DNA from 2 places in the Capillibacterium thermochitinicola genome. Region 2 is predicted to be linked to the other one. Evidence: a T-box and tRNA genes for the amino acid it is inferred to sense, from the RefSeq annotation. Region 2 holds a T-box; the other holds one or more tRNA genes.

Region 1 (10,345 bases), on a different contig from region 2:
CTGGCGATAATCCCGAAAACCCGTTTTTCCCGCCTTTAACCTTTAGCAGGGAAGGGGCGGGGGCCGCAGAAAAGGGAAGAACGGGAGGGGTAACATGGAGACGCCATATCCGCTTCCTGGGAACAGGCCGGTGCGGAAGGTAAAGTCCCGGAAGGAAAAAGAGAACCTACCACTGCAAATGTTCCGGATCGTCTGCAGCCCGTTTTTACTTTTGATCGATGTTTTCCGGGCGCGGCCTTCGCGTCCGGTTTTCCGGGCTTTCCTCAGGCTGATGCTGGTGCTTTTTCTCCTCATGACCGGGTTGTTTTTTTTGGCTCGAACGACAGGAGACCCAGCTGAAGGAGGTTTTGGGGGCTTATTTTTCCTATTCAGCCGGGACGATTCCGGTAAGTACGGAAATGCACGAGATTATCCACCGTTATGCCCTCTTGTTTAATGTCAGTCCCCAACTGGTGACGGCGGTGATCCAGGTGGAAAGCAGTTTTGACCCCGAGGCTTACTCACCGAAGGGGGCCTGTGGTTTGATGCAGTTGACACCTGGAGTGTGGCAGGCTTATAACCCGGATTCGAAGTGCGACGGCCGGCACCGGCCAGGCGAAAAGAACCACGGCCGGGACTGTATTTTCAACATCGAAGCGAATATCGCCACGGGCGTGCGCTATCTAAAGGAACTGATCGACTACTATGACGGCGAAACCGGCCGGGCGCTCGAAGCATATAATGCGGGGTTGACCAATGTCGATCTGGATCAAGTCCGCCCCAAGTACAGGGAGACCCGGACTTATCTGGGGCGGCTCGGGCAGCTGCTGGCCCAAGATGAGCAGGCCCGTTTTGCCAACCTTTACGACTTGAGCCGGCGCGGCCGCACTTTCCTCCGTGGTCTCTTCCTCTGCACGCTGGTTTTGTGGGCCATCTTTTTGCTTTGGGTAAAAAAGCACCACGCCTAGTCAGAACAGTAGCCATTTCTTCCTTGTGGCCAGGCATAATTCCCGAACACGAACATAAAAGATTAAAAAAGGGAGGCGGGCACAAGGATGGAAGGAATTGGGTGGCAAATCAATGCCCTCATGTTTCTTTTTTTGACCGGTTTGGGTTGGGGGTTGCTCTACGATGGCTGTCTGTTTTTCTTTACCCGTCGGCGGCAAATGGGCGATTTCTTGTTCTGGGTCCTCTCGGTCTTTTTGATCTTTCCGGTGCTCCTCTTTACGACCGGCGGTGAACTTCGGGTTTCTTTAGGGGTCGGTTTAGTCGTTGGGGTGGCCTGCTACCGGTGGGTCTTTCATCCAACGATTCAGCTTTATTTAAAACTGTTAAGAAGAAAACTCCGTCGCCGACGGGGGTTTTTTTAGCAAAGTTTGGATCAAGGGCAGGAGTGGACGGGCGCGAAGCGAATTAAGTAAAAATGGGCCTTTTATTTTTACAGTGGCGGAAACGCTGGCGTCAAGGTCGAGGGAAGGGGAGTGCAGATGGACCGGATTGTTTATTTTCCGAAACGGGTGGAAACGGAAAATAGACGGAAACGGTTTAAGGTAAAGGGGTTGTCCCTTTTCTTGCTGTTCCTTTTTTTGATCTTGATCTATCAGATTGGGAGCGGCCTTTATAGTTATTTTATTTATAACCGGCGTTTACGCGACGCCCGGTCCCTCCTGCGGGAGAAACAAAAAATCATGGAGCAGTTAGAAAGGCAGTTGCGCCAGGCCGAAATTGACACTTTGGTCGAGACGGAAACTGGGCGGCTGAATTGAACGGCGGACAAGCAGCCTTTTTGCTTTGTAATAACAAAAAAGCCGGAAAAAGTACGAAGAAAGGGTGCGGTTAAAAACATTGGATCTGATTGCACAGTTAGCATCAGAACTGGGACTTGGGATTGAGCAGGTAAGACGAACAGTCAAATTATTTGATGAAGGCAATACTTTGCCGTTTATTGCCCGTTACCGCAAGGAAGTTACGGGCGGGCTGGATGAAGAACAACTGCGGCGGTTGGAGGAACGCCTGGGTTATCTGCGGAACCTGGAAGCGCGCAAGGAAGAGGTCCTGCGGAGCATTGCGGAGCAGGGGAAACTCACTCCCGAGCTGGAGCAGGCGATTAGAGCGGCCACGATCCGCCAGGAAGTAGAGGACTATTACCGGCCCTACCGGCCAAAGCGGCGGACAAGAGCAACCAAGGCGAAGGAACAGGGTTTGGAGCCTTTGGCCGCCTTAATCTGGGCTCAGGAACTGACCACTGGTGATCCGGAAGAGGTGGCCGCGGCCTATCTCAACCCTGAGCTTGGCGTGGAAGAACCGCAGCAAGCCCTGGCCGGGGCGCTGGATATTATTGCCGAACAGATCGCGGACCAGGCGGAGTGGCGGCGGATGATCCGGGATTACCTGTGGGAACATGCCTTGATTGCCTCGGAGTTGAAGACGGAAGAACCTGAGGCACAGGTCTACCGCCAGTATCACCAGTATAGTGAACCGGTGAAGCGGATTCCGCCCCACCGGGTGCTGGCTTTGAACCGGGGCGAAAAGGAAGGACATTTAAAGGTCAGTCTCCAAATTGACCAGGCTCCTCTTCTTCGCCGCCTGGAAGAGCTGGTTCTGAAGAACCGGGCCAGTATATTCACCCCTCACCTGATTGCTACCATCGAGGATAGTTTCGACCGGTTGCTTTTTCCCAGTATCGAGCGGGAGATCCGCGCCGCTTTAACGGAAACTGCCGAAGAGCAGGCGATTAAAGTGTTCGGCCTTAATTTGCGGCAGTTGTTGTTGCAACCGCCTGTCCGCGGTAAAACAGTGATGGGGATCGATCCCGGTTTCCGGACCGGTTGCAAAGTGGTGGTGGTCGATCCGATCGGCCGGGTGGTGGCGGCGACGACGATTTACCCTCACCCGCCCCAAAGCCAGTGGGAAGAGGCCAAATCAATCTTGACGGCGCTAATCATGGAACACCAAGTTGATTTGGTGGCCAGCGGGAACGGGACCGCCGCGCGGGAGACTGAGGAACTGGTGGCGGCGACTTTGGCCGGGATCGAACGCCCGGTTTATTATACCATCGTCAGCGAAGCCGGCGCCTCCGTTTATTCCGCTTCCAAAATTGCCCGGGAAGAACTACCCGATTATGATGTGGCCATGCGGGGGGCCGTCTCCATCGCCCGCCGTTTACAGGATCCCCTGGCCGAATTGGTCAAGATTGAACCGAAGGCTCTCGGGGTGGGGGAATACCAGCATGATGTGGACCAAAACCGCCTCGGTGAAACGCTAAAAGGCGTTGTCGAGTCTTGTGTAAACTATGTTGGTGTTGATCTCAATACGGCTTCGGCTTTCCTGCTGCAAAACGTGGCGGGTATCGGACCGACGCTGGCCCGTGCTATCGTGGCGTACCGCGAAGCAAACGGTCCGTTCCGGCGGCGGGAAGAACTTCTCAAGGTGAAGAGACTGGGCAACCACGTTTATACGCAAGCGGCCGGTTTTCTGCGTTTGCCGGACGGTGAATATAGCCTGGAGAATACGGGGATTCATCCCGAGTCGTACCATGTGGCCGAAGCCCTTCTGGCCGCGGTGGGTTACGGGAGTGCGGATTTAAGGAACCCCTCCCGGCTGGCCGCGTTGCGGGAAAAGTTAAAAGCCCTTGATTTGCCGGCGATGGCTGAAAAATTGAACGTCGGCCTGCCCACCCTGAAGGATATTGTTGACGGGCTTTGCCGCCCGGGACGTGACCCCCGTGAAGAGTTGCCGGGCCCGGTCTTCCGCCGGGATGTTAAATCGATGAACGATTTAAAACCGGGTATGATCCTAAACGGCGTGGTCCGGAATGTGGTTGACTTTGGCGCTTTTATTGACATCGGTGTTGAGGAGGATGGCCTTGCCCACATCTCGGAGTTGGCGACGCGGTATGTGCGCCATCCCTTGGATGTCGTTGCCATTGGACAAACGGTGAAAGTGCGGATTTTAAATGTTGATCCGGAGCGCAGGCGGATTGCCCTCTCCATGAAAGGAGTCGAATAGGCGATAAGATCTATCCTTATCCGTACAACCTTGACAACACATTTTTAACTGAGATATAATAGTATATATTACTTTGGAGAGTATTCTCTAAATCAAAGGGGAGGAAAAAACTGAATATGTCTTTTGCGGTGGGCCAGGTTGTAGAAGGGAAGGTCACCGGGATCACTAATTTCGGCGCGTTTGTGGAGCTTTCGCCAGGGATGACCGGATTGGTCCATATTTCCGAAGTCGCGGATGTTTATGTGAAGGACATCAAAGACTTTGTTCAACTGAACGACCAGGTTAAAGTGAAGATTTTATCAATGCAAGACGGAAAGATTGGTCTCTCGATCCGTCAAGCCCACCCGAAGCCTAGCCGACAAAGCCAGCAGTCTTTCGAAGATAAGCTGGCGAAGTTTTTAAAGGATTCTGATGAACGCCAATCCGACTTGAGAAGAAGCATGGATTCAAAACGCGGAGGAAGAGGAGGAGGGCGTTTAAGCCTTTTTAGGGGGAAATAATTGGTCAGTTGACCGGTCGCGGAAAAAAGATCTTGATAAACCAATTGATTTGTATTATAATCAGGAATGCAGTCGTTATTTGGCGGTGTAGCTCAGTTGGTTAGAGCATACGGTTCATACCCGTAGTGTCACTGGTTCGAATCCAGTCACCGCCACCAAATATGCGCCATTAGCTCAGTTGGTAGAGCAGCTGACTCTTAATCAGCGGGTCCGGGGTTCGAGTCCCTGATGGCGCACCACTAAAAAAGTTAAAGACCGTCCGGAAAGGACGGTTTTTTTGGTTTAGTTTGAGGGCTTTTTAATGGTATAATTAATAACAGGGGAAAGTAGGCAAAAGATAGAAGTATTAAGTTAACATAAGATACTCCCTCTTCAGCAGAAAAGATCTTTCCTGTGTACCTGACCCGAGGCAGTTTTCCGTGGAAAGAGTGGGAGGATTTTTAAGATGGAACAGCGTTTTACTCCATCGTCCTTTCCGGAAAAGGCCGTCCCCGAATTATTGGAAAACATCTTCACCTATGCAGGCGACGGGATGGTTTTGCTCGGACCGGATTATAAAGTAATAAAAGTGAACGACCATTTTATCCGGCAGAGTCCGACACCGGTCCGGAATTGGTATGGAGTCGACATCGACCAGCTCATTCCCGGTTTTGCTGTGAAGCTGCGTGGTCTTTGCGCCCAGGTGCAGGAGAGAAAGAAACCCTTTGTTACGGAGAGACTGAAGATTCTTCCGGTTTTCCCTCCGGGCCAGCCCTTTGCCGGGTGGTTGCTTTTGGTTTCGGCAGGGTGGGAAGAGAGTTTCGGCTTACCCGCCCGGCCTGAAGGCCAAAAGACAGAGGACCAAGGGCAAACCGGCCAAAGCTTGATCGACGCACTGCAAAAACGCCGGATTGAGCAGCTTCTCTCGGCGGAAGCGGTCCTTAATAATCTGCCGGTGGGGATTGCCGTGTATGACAGTATCTCCCTGCGGCTGAAATGGGCGAACTCGGTTTACCGGGGGTTTATGGAGGGAAACAAGGGGGCATTGGGGCGGACCCTCATGGAGACGATCCCGGGCGTACATGAGAACGGACTGGTCCGGGCGTGTGACTATGTGACGATGACGGGGGAGCCCTTTGTGGCTTCAGAATTTCGGATTGACGGTTTTCAGCGGGGCGTAGTTTACTGGCGTCTGACCATTATCCGTTTGGAGCTAACCGAAGCCGAAGCCCCCGCCCTTTTATTTATCGTCGTTGATGTGACCGAACAGGTAAAAGCCAGAAAGCAGCAGGAAGACGCGGAGAAGATTGCCGAAAGCGGCCTGGCCCAATTGGAGGCCGTGGTGAACAGCTTAAAAGAAGGGATTGTCATTACTGATCCCCGTTGCCAGGTAGTGTTTATGAACCCGGCGGGGATGAGAATGATGGGGTTCAACGCCACCGAGGAGACGCTGCGCCCGGTTGCCGAGTACAACCGGAGGTACCGGTTCAAAGAGCTTTCAGGGACCGCTTTGCCCCCGGAGGCTAGCCCGTTTGCCCGGCCGCTCCGGGGGGGAGCATTCTTTGATCTAGAACTGATCGTTGAAGATTTAAGCCAAGATCGGACTTGGATTGGGAATTTCAGCGGAACACCCGTGCGCAACCGGAAAGGCGAACTTACCCTTGGGGTGGTGGTCTTTCGCGACATTACCCACGCGAAACAAGCGGAGCAAGAGTGGGAGAAAATGCTGGCCATTGAGCAGAAGGCGTGGACCGAGGCCGAAAGGCAGGACATGCAGAAGCAGGTGCTCCTGGATAATATTGGGGAAGGGGTTTTGGTGCTCGCCCCCAACGGCCGTCTGTTGATGGCCAATAAAGTAGCGTTGGCGATCACTGGTGTTCAAGGGTGGCCGGAAACGATTGAGGAACTCCTGTCGCCGGCTGCTTTGTTCCGGAAAGACGGGTCGCGGCTGGCTCCGGACGAACTGTTGACGACGCGCCTGCGGGCGGGACAATACTTCACTGACGAAGAGTACCGGCTAAAAAGGGCGGACGGAACAGAACGGAGCCTTTTGATCAGCGGGAATGCGGTCAAAGACCGTCAGGGGCAGATTTTCATGAATCTGGTGACCATCCGGGATGTTACCGAATTGCGGAATTTGGAACAGATTAGAGAGGATTATTTACATATGGTCTCCCACGATCTCCGTTCGCCGCTGGCGGTCATCCTGTCCCATGCCCAGTTGTTGGGGTTAATTGCAAAGGAGGAAACCAAAATCGCCAACAGTGCCCAGGCGATCGCTGTTTCCGCCCTCCGTATGAATAATATGATCGCCGATCTTGTTGATTCGACACGGATCGAGTCTGGGCAGTTGGTCCTGAAGACGGTCTGTCTTGACCTGGACCGGTTTATCAACGATTTTTTACTACGGATGCAAGGCGTCATCGCCGTTAAGCGGATTCGCCTGGTCAAGAAGGAACCTTTATTGCCGGTTGTCGCCGACCCCAATCGTCTGGAACGCATCCTGGTCAATCTTTTATCTAATGCTTTAAAGTATTCGCCGCCGGATCGCCCGGTCGAGATTGAATTTTGGGTGGACGGGACCCGGATGGTGGTCGCCATTCGGGATGAAGGCCAAGGGATTAGCCCGGACGACTTGCCCCGGATCTTTGACCGGTATTACCGGGCGCCGGCCGGCGGGGAAGAAGGAATCGGCTTGGGTCTCTACATCGTGAAAAAGTTGGTGGAAGCCCATAACGGAGCGGTTTGGGTGGAGAGTACACCGGGGCAGGGGAGTACTTTCTATTTCACTCTGCCGGTGGTAGCCCCGCAGGATGAGAAGTAAGCTCAGGCTAAAGTGTTTTCAAAGGTGTCGCCCGCGCCGACCGTTGCGTCAATTATTATTTGGCAAAGGAGTTTCCCAAAAGATGAAGAGTCGTTGTTTTTACTGGAGCTTTTTTTTTTAGTATTATTTTGATGCTGGTCGTACCGGCACTTTCGGCCACCGAACCGGGCGGGGAGGAGTCCGGTTGGGGACCGGGAGTACTGGAGGGAGCCACCGGTCGCGACTGGACGGAAGCGGCCGCGGTGGAAGAGGTTTCCGCGGAGGTTGGTCCCCAGTGGATCGTGGAAACCGGACCTACGCTGTGGTACGGCCTTTCCCCGCGGGCGGGTTTTCTGGTTTCGTTTGATGCGGGTAAAACCTGGGAGGCCCGAAACGAAGGTCTCCCCGGCCGCCTGATGACTGGGGGGGAACAGCCGGCGCTGCTCACCGCAATCGGGGTGGATCCGGTCCGGCCTGAGCGGGTCGCCGTGACGACCACGACTCAGATCTTTCTTTCCGAAGACTATGGTGTAACCTGGCGGCGCATTCCCTTTAACAACGGCAGTGTGATCACGGCGGTTGCGCTTGCGCCGGGACATGAAGAAAGAATGATGGTTGGAACCTCATTTGCCGGTTTTTATGAAACAACGAACCTCGGACGCCACTGGACCAAGCTGTCCGGGGAGTTAAGTTTCCTTCAGCAGACACCATATGAGGAAGAGATTGCCGCTTTGGCCTACCATCCTGAAAATCCCGACAAGCTCGTTTTGGCCTGCGGCTTTGGTAATGGCCTCTATCTCTATAATAAGGCTTTGCAGATCTGGGAAGAACTGGAGACGGAACATGCCCGTCGCCGTTTGGTGAAGAACCTGTTGTTCCGGCCGGTGCCACTCCCTGCGGTGCCTGACGATTCCCCTTCGCCCGGCTCATCCTGGTGGTTACAGATTACATATGATGATGGGCAAGAGATCTACGCTTGGCCCGCTTTTGAACTGGTCTCGTTAACGTCCGCGCCGGTAAGACCGGAGGTCGACCGGGCGAAGGATGAACGAATGGCCTTGGCTGCCGGCAAATACGGGATTTATGTCCGTTCCGATTTTGCTTCCGGCCGCCGGCTGGACAACCACATCCGGTTTTTAAAGGAAAACGGCTTAAACGCAATGGTCGTTGACTTTAAAGATGACATGGGCTACATCACCTACGACACCGGAGTCGCCTTGGCCCACCAAATCGGGGCTGTCCAAAAAAGGTTCGAGGCCAAAACGCTGATCAAAAAAGCGAAGGAAAACGGGATCTATTTAATCGGCCGTTTGGTCGTCTTTAAGGACAGCCGTCTGTACCGGTACGACAACCACCGCTACGCGGTCTGGGACCGCAACGGGGGTGGACCCTGGCGTAATCTGGTGGCAACGCGGACGGCCGACGGTGAAACCACATATGTCCAGAGGGAACACTGGGTTGATCCCTTTGCCCGTGAGGTTTGGGAGTACAACCTGGCCATCGCCGAAGAGCTGCAGGCCTTGGGCGTGGACGAGATTCAGTTTGATTACATCCGTTTTCCCACCGACGGGGACCTCAGCCGTTGCTACTACCGGTACCAACCGGCCGGGGCCCGGCGGGTTGACGCCTTGGAAGGATTTTTGGCCTTGGCCCGGACGCGGCTTAAGGTGCCAATCAGTGCCGACCTGTACGGTTACCACTGTTGGTATCTGATGGAAGGATTAACCGGGCAGAATATTCGCATCTTCGCCCAGTACGTGGATGTGATCTGTCCCATGTATTATCCGTCCCATTTCCCCGCCTCCTTTTATCCCGGTGATTATCTGGAACGGGCCGAATTCATTTACCGGGAAGGTTCGTTCCGGGCGCAGTTTTTGACGGGGGGAGAAAGCATTATCCGTCCGTATGTTCAAGCCTTTCGCTTAACCGGGCGGGAATTAAGGATGACCGCGCCCGTTTATACCGAATACTTGCTTAAACAGGTTACGGGAACGCTTGCTTCGCCCGCCTCCGGTTTTACCTTGTGGAATAACACCAACGATTATTATATGGTAAAGAGACCCTTAACCGACATAATTTACCAGAATGGCGAAGAGAGGGAAATCCTTTTCGATTAACGAATCTGGCATATAATCGGCGAAGGGAGTCGCGCTAAAGAAAGGAAGGAGGAGACAACCATGAGAAAGTCCTTTTTCGTCGGTTTACTGGTTGTTAGTCTGTTGCTTATCCCCCAGGTCGCCCTCGGTCTGAACTCGCCCGAGGTCCAGGCACGGGGTGGCGAGACCACCTTAATGTTTATTGGGGATAAGGGTTTGCAACTTGACACCGAGTACGGCATCACTTCGGAAGTCGGCTTATGCGTGGCGATTAGAAAAGACGCGACTAAAGTCGGGGCGAAGTATGAATTCGATTCCAACCTGGCCTTGCTTTTAGGGGTGATTGAACAGGCCCCCTTTATCGGTGCCAACATCGCCATGCCGCTCGATCAATACATGGGGTTCGTCGGCGACCTCAGCCTTTCTCTGGCCAGTAACCGGCTAGCCGCCGTCTTGGAACTGGGAATGGTGCTCGCCTTGGCTGACAACCTGGATCTGCGGGGCGGGTTGTTGGCCGAAACCGACCAGTACGGGAAGAATTTCAGTTTTCAGATCGGCTTGGGTGTGAACTACTAAAGCACCGGATTTTCTTCGTTCGCTAGGCTTGTCCGATGTTGGACCGTAAGTGGCCGGGCGTTGTATTCAAGTTTCCAAAGAAATAAAAGTCGGGAAAGAGCGTCGTTTAAAGTAAGCGAAGACAAAAAAGGGGGCCTGGCTAAGGACCCTTTTTTTCGAGCATAATGGGAGTAGTGGGCGGGAGGATGGAACTTTAGATTAACCTCTGCGTTTAACCAAGGGATATGACGTTTCAGGCCGGCGAAATGAGCGCTGGGAAACGGGTTCAAGGCGGGCCGGGAAGAAGGCCTTTTGGTCCTGGTGTAGAAAAGGAGGATCGGGATGAACATTTTAATCGCCATTTTGGCTTTGAATTTAATTGTGATCTTGCATGAATTGGGCCATTATTTAGTGGCAAAAGCGGC
Region 2 (10,345 bases):
AAAAAACCGGTTTTTTCCCCAACTTTCATCATCCGGGCACTTTACGGAGCCAGAATATAAACTTTCACGCGCTTGCGCCCCCACAGCAACGCCTCGCGGACGGTATCATAACAAACATCGATCCGGTTCCCTTTAATGTCGCTTCCGATATCTTCAGCCGCGGCAAACCCGTACCCTTCGATATAGAGTTTGGTCCCAAGCGGAATCACCTTCGGGTCAACCGCCGCAATCCCGTAAGTTGCCTTTTTCCCCGTGTATGTATAACCGTCGGCATAGATCCCGCACGATTGAGGCCCCGGTTCATAGGCCGTTGCTTCCATGATGAACACATCAGTATAACGGATCGTCTTTCCCCCGGCGACGTTCGCCGTCCGGATCACCGGGCGGGTTCCCCGGGCAATCACTTTCTGCACCGCCGGTTTTTCCACCCGTTCCCCGACCAGCTGCCGGGAGACCTCTTGCCCGTCCTCATAAACCACCGTGTACTCCCGTGCCAGAATCCCGGGTTCGCCGGGGTTAACAACCCGCTGTTTCCCCTTATCCAGATTCGCATCGTTAACATAGGTCACCTTCGGCGTGAACTTTGATTCAATGGTCACACGCTCCGTGGTCACCCGCGTCACCTTTAAACGTAGGCCTGCCCAGACCTGGGCGTCGGCGGGCAAAGAAAGACGGTCCGCCGTCCCCAGGCTGATCCCGGTCCGCTGGAGGGCCTCGGCCACCGTTACCGGGGGCATCCGGACCTCGATTGCTTGTCCATCAGCCTCAATCACGAAATCCACTCCGCGCCGAATCGTAATGGTCATCCCTTCCCGCACCCTTGTCCCTAAACCGGGGGAGACCTCATCACCGGAACGGACAACCACACCGGCTTTGGCCAGCGCCGCCTCGACCGTCGGTGCCGTCGTCGTCAGCTTAACCTGCACACCGTCCACGGTCACCGCGATCGTCTGCAGCCGCCACGCATAAAACAGCAAAAGGAAAAAGGCCAGTCCCGCCAGGATGTTTACCCAATAAGTTCCGGACCGCAAGGGCAACCGCCACCCGGGCGCCCACACCTTCCGCACTTGCAAAATGATCACTCCTCCCAAAGGCTTTTTGTCGCACAAAAAGCCCAGCCCAAGGAGAACCCAAAGCTGGTTCTGTTTCTAAACAATTCCTTCTGCGTTCAACCGTCTCCTGCTGGAAATATGCGGAAAGATTAATCAGCTATTCGGTTTGGTAGGGGCGAATCCGCAGTTCCACCCCGAGCTCGCGGGCGAGCCGCCTGGCGGGTTCCGGATCAAAATTCGGGATCGCTACCACCGACACGATGACCCGCGGGATATACAACTTACTGTCCCGGATAAAACGGAGCAAAGCCGGATAGGCCTCCGGCCCCAGTTCGGAATGGCATAAACGATCGTACATGGCCGCATCGGCCGCATTTAAACTAATCGAAATGACATCCACCAAGCCGGCCAGATGGGGCAGGATCGGCTGTCCCAGCACCGCCTCGGCCAAACCATTGGTGTTAATCCGGATCGGTACCCCGAAACGTTCTTTCAAGGCGCGGGCGACCCCGACCACCACCTCCCACCGGAGTAGAGGCTCGCCGTACCCACAGAAAACAACTTCCCGGTAGGCCGAGACATCACCGGCCGCCGCCAGGACCTCCTCCACCGACGGTTCCCGGTCCAGCCACAGGTCGTACCCGACCCCCCGCTCATTATGGCGAATACAAAAAACACAACGGTTCGGACACCGGTTGGTGATATTTAGATAAAGACGGTCTTCGATTGAATACGCAAAAATATTACCCATCCCTGTGCCTCCCCAATCAGTCGCTCGTTCCTCATTACTATTTTGTCTTTGCCCGCATTTATCCGCCGGAACCAAACGGTGTTTCCTTCTCCGTTGAATTGTTTAGGGTGTCAGCCCGAAACAGGCCGCGCCGTTGTTCCAGGTCAGATCCGCCACCGCCTCCGCCGTCATCCCCAAGAGCTCGGCAACGCGTTCGGCTACCGCCAACAGGTAGGCCGGCTCGTTCCGCCGTCCCCGCCAGGGGTGGGGGGCCAAATAGGGCGCATCGGTTTCGATCAACAAACGATCCGGAGGCAGAGCCGGCACCACTTCCAGCAGTTTCCGGGCATTCTTAAAAGTCACCGGCCCGGCCACCGAGATATGGAGATTCATCTCTAAATAATCGCGGGCTGCTTCTTTGCTCCCGGAATAACAATGCATTACACCCTGGTAACAGCCGCCCTCCGCTTTCAGGGCCGCCACCAAATCGGCGTGGGCTTCCCGCCCGTGAATCACCACCGGTTTTCCGGCCTTCCGCGCCAAGGCCAGCTGGGCCCGGAGAGCTTCCTGTTGCGCCCGGCGGGGTGAATTCTCATAATGGTAATCAAGGCCGATTTCCCCAAGGGCAACGACTTTCGGGTGGGCCATCATCTCTTCCAAACGGTCAAGGTCGGCGGCGGTGACGGCCGCCGCCTCATGCGGATGAATCCCGACCGCAGCGTAAATCCCCTCTTCGGCCTCGGCCAAAGCCAAGGCCCGGCGGGAAGAGGGCAGGTCGTACCCAACCACCAGCATCCGGGCTACCCCCGCGCGGCGCGCCCGCTCTAAAACGGCGGTCAAATCGCCTTGATAAGCTTCGTCGTTCAAGTGACAGTGGGTGTCGAAGAGTCTCATCGGACTTCCGCCCCGTCCCCCACCGTCTTTTCGGGAACAACCAGGGCCAACTGATCGCCATTACTCGCCGCCAGGAGCATGCCCTGGGAGAGGACCCCCCGCAGTTTGGCCGGTTTCAGGTTGGCCACGACCACAATCTCCTTACCGACCAACTCCTCCGGTTGGTAATACTTGGCGATCCCGGCCACAATCTGCCGCTCTTCGCTCCCCAGCCGGACCTGCAAACGCAGCAGTTTATCGGTGCCTTCCAGCCTCTCCGCCGCCAGAACCTTGGCCACCCGCAATTGGATTTTGGCAAACTCTTCATAGGTAATCTGCTCCGGTTCCGCCGCCGGCGGGGCCGCCTTTTCCTGCGGTTGCGCGGGAGCCGGTTTTTCCTTCTCCGCACCGGTCTCCTTTTCCCATTCGATCCGCGGGAAAAGCGGGTCGCCTTTACGTACTTTGGTCCCGGCCGGGTACTGACCCCATTTCCCTCCGGCCACCAACCCCTGGGCGGTCGGGTCCGTATCCAGGCCCAACTGGGCAAAGATCCGGGCCGGGGTCTCCACCAGGAAAGGTGTCAGCAGGACCGCACTCAACCGGATCACTTCGACCATCGTATAAAGGACCGTACCCAGCCGCTCCCGGTTACCCTGTTTATTCAAGCTCCAGGGTGCCGCCTCGTCAATATACTTGTTCGCCCGGCCAATCAGCGCAAAGATGGCGGCCAGAGCGTCGGAGACCTCCAGTTTGTCCATGTGTTTTTGGACTTTTTCCAAAGTCAGGTTGGCCTCCGCGATCAAGGCTTCTTCCAATGGTCCGTACCCCCCGGGCGCGGGAACCACTCCGCCGGCGAACTTCTCCACCATCGAGAGGGTACGGTGCAAAAGATTCCCCAGGTCGTTAGCCAAATCTGTATTAATCCGGAGGACCAGCGCCTCTTCCGAATAGACGCCGTCCGCCCCAAAGGGCACCTCCCGCAGAAGAAAATACCGGACCGCATCCAATCCGTATTTCTCCACCAAAACCACCGGATCGATCACATTCCCCTTGGATTTGGACATTTTCCCGCCGTCCAAAACCAGCCAGCCGTGGCCAAAAACCTGCTTCGGTAAAGGCAAGCCCAACGCCATCAAGATGATCGGCCAGATGATCGTGTGGAAGCGGACAATCTCTTTCCCGACCAGGTGCAGGTCGGCCGGCCAGAACCGGTCAAAAAGGCCGCCTTTCCCCGCCTCGTCAGGGTAACCTAAAGCCGTAATATAATTGGTCAAGGCGTCAAGCCAAACGTAGATCACATGCTTTTGGTCAAAGGGGACGGGAATCCCCCACGAAAAAGTCGTCCGCGAAACACAAAGATCTTCCAGGCCCGGCCGCAAAAAATTGTTGATCATCTCGTTTTTCCGCGAAACCGGCTGGATGAAATCGGGATTCGCTTCAATGTGGGCCATCAGGCGGTCCGCATATTTTGACAAGCGGAAAAAGTAGCTTTCCTCACGGACTTTTTCCACTTCGCGCCCGCAATCCGGACATTTCCCGTCCACCAGCTGGCGTTCCAGCCAAAAGGCTTCGCACGGTGTACAGTAGAGGCCTTCGTACTCACTTTTGTAAATATCCCCTTGATCGTACAACCGTTGGAAGATGCGCTGCACTTTTTCGGTGTGGCGGGGCTCGGTTGTCCGGATAAAATCATCGTTGCTAATTTTCAGTAATTTCCATAAAGATTTAATATTGTCGACAATCTCGTCAACAAACGCCTGTGGCGTTTTACCCGCCGCCTCCGCCCGGCGCTGGATCTTTTGCCCGTGCTCATCGGTGCCGGTAAGGAAATAAACATCCTCCCCCAGCAGCCGGTGGTAACGGGCCAACGCATCGGCGACCACCGTTGTGTAGGCATGACCAATATGTAAATTGTCACTGGGATAGTAAATTGGTGTTGTCACATAGAATTTCCCCATACCGAACTCCTCCTTAAAATTTGGTAATAAAAAAACCTCTCCACCCAAAGGACAATGCTTTGGGGGCGAGGATTTCCCGCGGTACCACCCCAATTCTCTCTGTAAAACAGAGACTTGGCGGACAGGGTCCAGCCCTGGCCTTGCGCGTTAACGGGCGCCACCGGTACACCTACTGGCGGACTGCTCCCCTTTCAGTGTACTGCTCCGGGTCCATCTTCGTCCCTCCGTCCCCGGCCGGCTCCCACCATCCCGGCTCGCTGTCTACGCTTCAGGAAGACTACTCCTACCCTTCATTGCTTTTTAAGGCTATCCAGTGTTTATTAATATATTAATACCCATTGTCAACCGGTTTGTCAAGTTTTAAGCCGTTATGATAAAAATTCCCAAATTAATTATTCCCACCATTGACTTAGTTTGGAAAATAAGGTACAATTAGCTTGTAGTTGATTGTCGAATCTTATCGGAAAAGGAGGAATAGATCATGATGAAATCCACCGGAATTGTCCGTAAGGTAGATGAGTTGGGCCGGGTTGTTATTCCCATCGAATTACGTCGCACCCTTCGCATCGAAGAGAAAGATGCTTTAGAGATTTACGTCGACGGGGAAAGAATTATCCTCAAGAAATATGAACCAGCCTGTATCTTTTGCGGAAATGCCGATAATGTCCGAAATTTCAAGGAAAAAAACATCTGCCAGGATTGTTTGGATGCCATGAAAGTCGTCTCTTAATCTGTCCTTTTCCATAATCCTTTCGATTCAGATGTTGGCTTCACTGTTTCGGAAAACAAGGGGGAGTTAATCCCCTTTTCTTTTTTGGTAGTACTGATAAAGGTCGCTTCGGGACAGATTGTCCCGCTGGGCAATCTCGCGAATCACGGCGGAGGCTTTCTCCCCGGCGCGGCAGCGTTGTTGTATTTCCTGGTATAAACACTCATAGTCGGCCGCCTCCGGCTCCTCCTCGGCTTCCGGCGAACGGCCCGCCAACACCAGCGTAAATTCGCCTCTTACATCCCGGGCCGACCAGACCCGGACCGCCTCCGCCAGCGTTCCCCGCCAGAATTCTTCAAATTTCTTCGTTAATTCCCGGGCAATCACCACCGGCCGCTCCGGGCCAAGCTGCCGGGCAAGAAGCTCGAGGGTTTCGGTTAAACGATGGGGAGCTTCATAAAGGACAATGGTCCGTTCTTCACCGGCCAGGGCGGCCAGACGGGCTTTTTTCTCCTTTGGCTTCCGGGGCAAAAAACCTTCGAAGACAAACCGGTGGGTGGGCAGACCGGAAGCCACCAGCGCCGCCAGGCAAGCCGAAACTCCGGGCACCGGGACGACCTGAATGCCGGACGCCACTGCTTTTGCCACCAAAACAGCGCCGGGATCGGAGAGCCCCGGCGTCCCCGCATCACTGACCACTGCAATCTGCGCCCCGTTTTTCAGGTACTCCAGCAGCAGCGCCGCCCTTTCCTGTTCCTTCTCCCGGTAATAACTGACGATCCGCTGCTGAATACCAAGGTGAGCCAGGAGTTTCCTGGTCTGCCGGGTATCCTCGGCGGCGATTAAATCCACTTCTTTCAAGATCCGGGCCGCCCGGGGGGTTAAATCCTCCAGATTACCGATGGGGGTGGTGACCAAGTACAAACACCCGGCCACCGGTTCGCCTTGCGGTTGATTGCTCGCCCTGTATTCCTCGTTCATCGACCCTCTTCTCCATTCTACCCGTCTTCTTTCTGCTAATCACGCCGGCCGGTAAAAATCCTCTTTGGGCCGGACCCAACGGCCGACTCGGCCGCCTTACTGGCGGCCTGCTCCGTACGCCACCACCGCTCCTGAAGAAAGATCAGGGCAAAGAAGGGAATATAGAAAAGGCTGGCTTTTAAAGTATTCCACTGGTGATAACGGATGAGGCCCCACTGCACAAAGAGCCATTCGCCCACGGCATTGGCCCCAATCCAAACGAACCAGTTCAACCAAGCCCAACGGGGATACCGTCTCGACAAATAAACGGCAAACCCCCCTTGTGGGGGGGCAATACCCAAATCAGACCAGAGACTTAAACCGCCGGTCGTCGGCCCGATGTATTCCCATTGGCCGAGAGTGACCCCCAGCAGGTCGGTAATGGTCGCCAGTAAAGCCGTGAAAACGATGGTTGGGTATAAGTCACGCCACTCCCGCCGCGGGACGACGAGAAGAAAAACAAACCATAAACCAACTCCGACCAACCGGTAAGCCAGAAGGATCCCCCCTCCGGTTCCACCGCTTCAGTCCTCCAGTCCCCGAAACGCCCCTGCCGAAAACTGCCGGCGGTTATGGTTGGTCGGTTCCTGCCGGCTGCTCCGCCACCGGAGGAAAGACCATGTATTCGGGGCGCAAAAAGTCGGTCCGCCGCGCGGAAAGCGTATTCAAAAAGGCACTGAAACGGGGAACATTACTTCTTTGTTGGTAATTAAACCGTCCGTTCCGCCATTCAAACCCGTAAACGGTTCCTTCTTCATTATTCTGTCCTTCCCGCGCAAATCCATAGAGCCAAAGTTCACCATTGATCGAACTCAGCAGCAGGTCGTCATAGACCAGATCCATCTCGTGGGCACGTTTCCAAGCCGGCCCTTGTTTGGCGTAGATCTCCAGCCGCAATTTACGGCTCCTCGTTTTCAGATCGTACTCCCGGTGGAGAAAGATGATCTCCGTCTCCCGGCCCTCCAAAATATCGGCGAGGTAAACGCCACTGGCCGGTTCCCCGTCCCCCAGGTTGGAAAAGGCCGGACCAAGCTCTTGCAGTTGTAACCACCCATTCTCTTGCCGCAAAAGGCCGACCCGGTATTCGGGCCACCCCCAGAGGTTGTCATCGGTCCGCATTAACAGTAAAGCCTCTTCTTTCCCGTCGCGGTCCAGATCCCGCACCACCCAGTGGTGGATCCGGAAAGGCGTCAAGTATTTAAAAATATAATCGACCAGTGGTCCGGAAAAATTGGCGTCGGGCAAACGATTGGCAAAAGGATCAACCTTCTCGTGGAAGGTCTGAAAGAGCAGGTATTCATAGCCGCCGGCCGACCAGACCGGTTCTTCAATATGGTAATAACGTTCTTTATAACCCCTGGTCGTCAGTACTTCTTCCCCGGCGGGCGCAAAAGCCCCGAATTCATGGTAGGCCCCTTCCGGGTAGGCCGAATAGACCTTTGTCTTCAGTAGTCCCGTTCCCTTATCCAAATCGGCGGTGATCACCTGATAGCTAAGGGTCCGGTTCTCATATTTCTCGAGTAACTGCAGATGCCAATTGGCATTAAAAACGGCGGCTTCCTCCATATAGAGGCCGTTATTGTTCAAGATGGTCAGTTTTAAGGAGGGCAGTTCCAGGCCGTTACCTAAAAACGCCAGATGGTTCAGGCCCTTACCCGGTAAAATATAGAGCGATTTGTACAAGTACCCTTCCTGGTCGCGCGCCCGGCCGTAAGCTTGAAAGGGCAGCGGCACCAACCGGTAACGGCAACGTTCAAAATCCCAGTCGGCCATGGCGGCCTGGATCATAATTTTGCTGGGACTGCTGGCCGACGGAACCAGATATGTAAAGACATATTCTTCATCGATATCATCATCCAGGGCTTGCTCCACCTCCCACTCGAGCAGGTTGGCGTTCCCGGGCAGTAAAGGCAGGATCGCCCGCACCCCGGAAGGAATCTCCGCCAGTTTGTTTAAGGCCTTGCCCCAGCACATGGTGGTCCGCTCCTTTTTGGCCTCCGGCCCGAAGAGGACCGGGCGCTGCCGGGAGCGGGAAAAATGACGGTAGTCCTCCCGGGTCATCTGATAGGCGTCCGTTCCGCCTTTTAATTGGTGATCCCGCAGGTCCCACACCCGGCTGGTTACCGTCAGCACATTACTGTTGGGGTTTCCACCGAGATAATTCACCTCATGGACGACAAACTGGCCTTCATAGTCCATAAACTGGAGATCATACTGACCCCGGGCGGTAAACACCGCAATATAACAGTTATTCTTGTATTTATGCATCGTTAACTCGGCATGGGAGGAGCCTTCCGGTTGAAAGATGGTCCAGAACTCCAAGATCCCGTCGCCATCCAAGTCATCCACATGAAGAATGCGGTAAGAATAGCCGGTGTCACCGAATTTCATCTTACCACCGGTTTTGCTGCTCCCCTTCCCGAGGTTCACGTAGTAGACCTCTTGGTAACGCCCGTCAATCAAATCGAGCAATGTGAGGGCAAAGTTATCCTTCAGCGTATAAAGCACCAGGTACTCGCCATCCGGATCCGGATCAAACTCGGCCAGGGCGAAACACTGGATAATATTGGCACCAAGGGGCAGATAATTCAGGAGATCGCTGTTGGCTTGCGCCGCAAGGGGGGAAAGGACCATTAATAGTAGCGCGAAACAAAAAAAGAAAACACCCCGGCTTTTTCTCATTAGCGTAATCCCTCCTTTCTTTTTTAATTCCACATCCTGTCGGAACATCCTTTTGTTCACCAAAAAAAATAAGGCCGGGCGGCCCTTAATTAAACTCCACTTTATGGAAGACTTTCTTTCCCTTTTGCAAAAGCAAGCCGGACTCCTGGTAATCCTGGGGTTGAATTATCATGCCCACTTCAGTGACGGGTTTTTGGTTAAGCTGTAAACCTCCTTGGTCGATCAAACGGCGGCCTTCCTTTTTCGATGGGACCAAACCCGTCAGGACCAAAAGGTCGAGCAGGGGAATCCCAGCGGGGTAGGCGGCCCTTTGCACTTTGGTGACGGGCACCGCCGCACCGCCTTGGCCTCCTTCCGCAAACAGACGCTCGGCCGTTTCTTGGGCTTTGCGGGCCTCTTCCTCCCCGTGGGCCAGCTTGGTTACTTCAAAGGCCAGGATCTTTTTGGCTTCGTTGATCTCTTTGTCGCGCAAAGCCCCCAGCCTTCTCACCTCATCCATCGGCAGGAAGGTAAAGCAGGCTAAAAAGCGTTCCACATCATCGTCGTGGGTGTTCCGCCAGTATTGATAAAAGTCAAAGGGCGTGGTCTTGGCCGGATCCAGCCAGACCGCACCGGCTTCGGTCTTGCCCATCTTCTTTCCGCTGGCCGTTGTCAACAATGGCCAGGTCAGACCATAGGCCTCTTTCCCTTCCAAGCGCCGGATCAGGTCGGTCCCCGCCAGGATATTTGACCATTGGTCATCGCCGCCCATCTGCAAAATGCAACCATATTTCCGGTGCAAAACCAGAAAGTCGTAAGCTTGCAACAGCATGTAGTTAAACTCGATAAAGGAGAGTCCCCGTTCCATGCGGGCCCGGAAGCACTCGGCAGTTAACATCCGGTTCACCGAAAATTGGGACCCGATCTCACGCAGAAACTCAATATAGTTTAATGGAAGGATCCAGTCGGCGTTATTGACCAGTAAAGCCCGGCCGCTTTCGAAATCCAAGTAGTGGCTGAGTTGTTTTTTGATCCGCTCCGCATTCCGGTTGATCACTTCGACGGAGAGCATCTGGCGCAGTTCAGTCCGGCCGCTCGGATCGCCGATCATAACCGTCCCGCCTCCTACCAACGCGATCGGACGGTGGCCCGCCCTTTGGAGATGGGCCAGGCCCATAATTCCCATCAAGTGGCCGACATGGAGGCTGTCGGCCGTCGGATCAAAACCCACATAGCCGGTGACTTCCCCGGATGCCAGCGCATTACGGAGCTCATCCTCATGGGTAACTTGCTTGAAGAATCCCCTTTCCTTTAAAAGATCCAATGCGTTTGCCAACACTCA

The links. The T-box of region 2 lies ahead of metG (methionine--tRNA ligase). A T-box ahead of a tRNA ligase gene usually reads a tRNA of that ligase, here a tRNA-Met.
Region 1: it encodes a tRNA-Met, which carries the amino acid that the T-box ahead of metG (methionine--tRNA ligase) is inferred to sense. The anticodon was not compared.

Annotation. Positions count from the first base shown of each region.
Region 1 is NZ_JAAKDE010000019.1:20,197-30,541, forward strand. Features, by position in the region: gene G5B42_RS09220 (lytic transglycosylase domain-containing protein) at 348-947, shown strand; gene yabQ (spore cortex biosynthesis protein YabQ) at 1,035-1,349, shown strand; gene G5B42_RS09230 (hypothetical protein) at 1,467-1,745, shown strand; gene G5B42_RS09235 (Tex family protein) at 1,810-3,987, shown strand; gene G5B42_RS09240 (S1 RNA-binding domain-containing protein) at 4,104-4,487, shown strand; tRNA gene G5B42_RS09245 (tRNA-Met) at 4,569-4,645, shown strand; tRNA gene G5B42_RS09250 (tRNA-Lys) at 4,651-4,726, shown strand; gene G5B42_RS09255 (PAS domain-containing sensor histidine kinase) at 4,933-7,290, shown strand; gene G5B42_RS09260 (putative glycoside hydrolase) at 7,422-9,386, shown strand; gene G5B42_RS09265 (hypothetical protein) at 9,447-9,941, shown strand; gene rseP (RIP metalloprotease RseP) at 10,263-10,345, shown strand, end outside.
Region 2 is NZ_JAAKDE010000001.1:83,488-93,832, reverse strand. Features, by position in the region: gene G5B42_RS12040 (ubiquitin-like domain-containing protein) at 42-1,082, opposite strand; gene G5B42_RS00420 (TatD family nuclease-associated radical SAM protein) at 1,210-1,803, opposite strand; gene G5B42_RS00415 (TatD family hydrolase) at 1,906-2,676, opposite strand; gene metG (methionine--tRNA ligase) at 2,673-4,613, opposite strand; T-box leader at 4,672-4,916, opposite strand; gene G5B42_RS00405 (AbrB/MazE/SpoVT family DNA-binding domain-containing protein) at 5,092-5,343, shown strand; gene rsmI (16S rRNA (cytidine(1402)-2'-O)-methyltransferase) at 5,410-6,303, opposite strand; gene G5B42_RS00395 (CBO0543 family protein) at 6,339-6,827, opposite strand; gene G5B42_RS00390 (hypothetical protein) at 6,913-9,024, opposite strand; gene tyrS (tyrosine--tRNA ligase) at 9,110-10,342, opposite strand.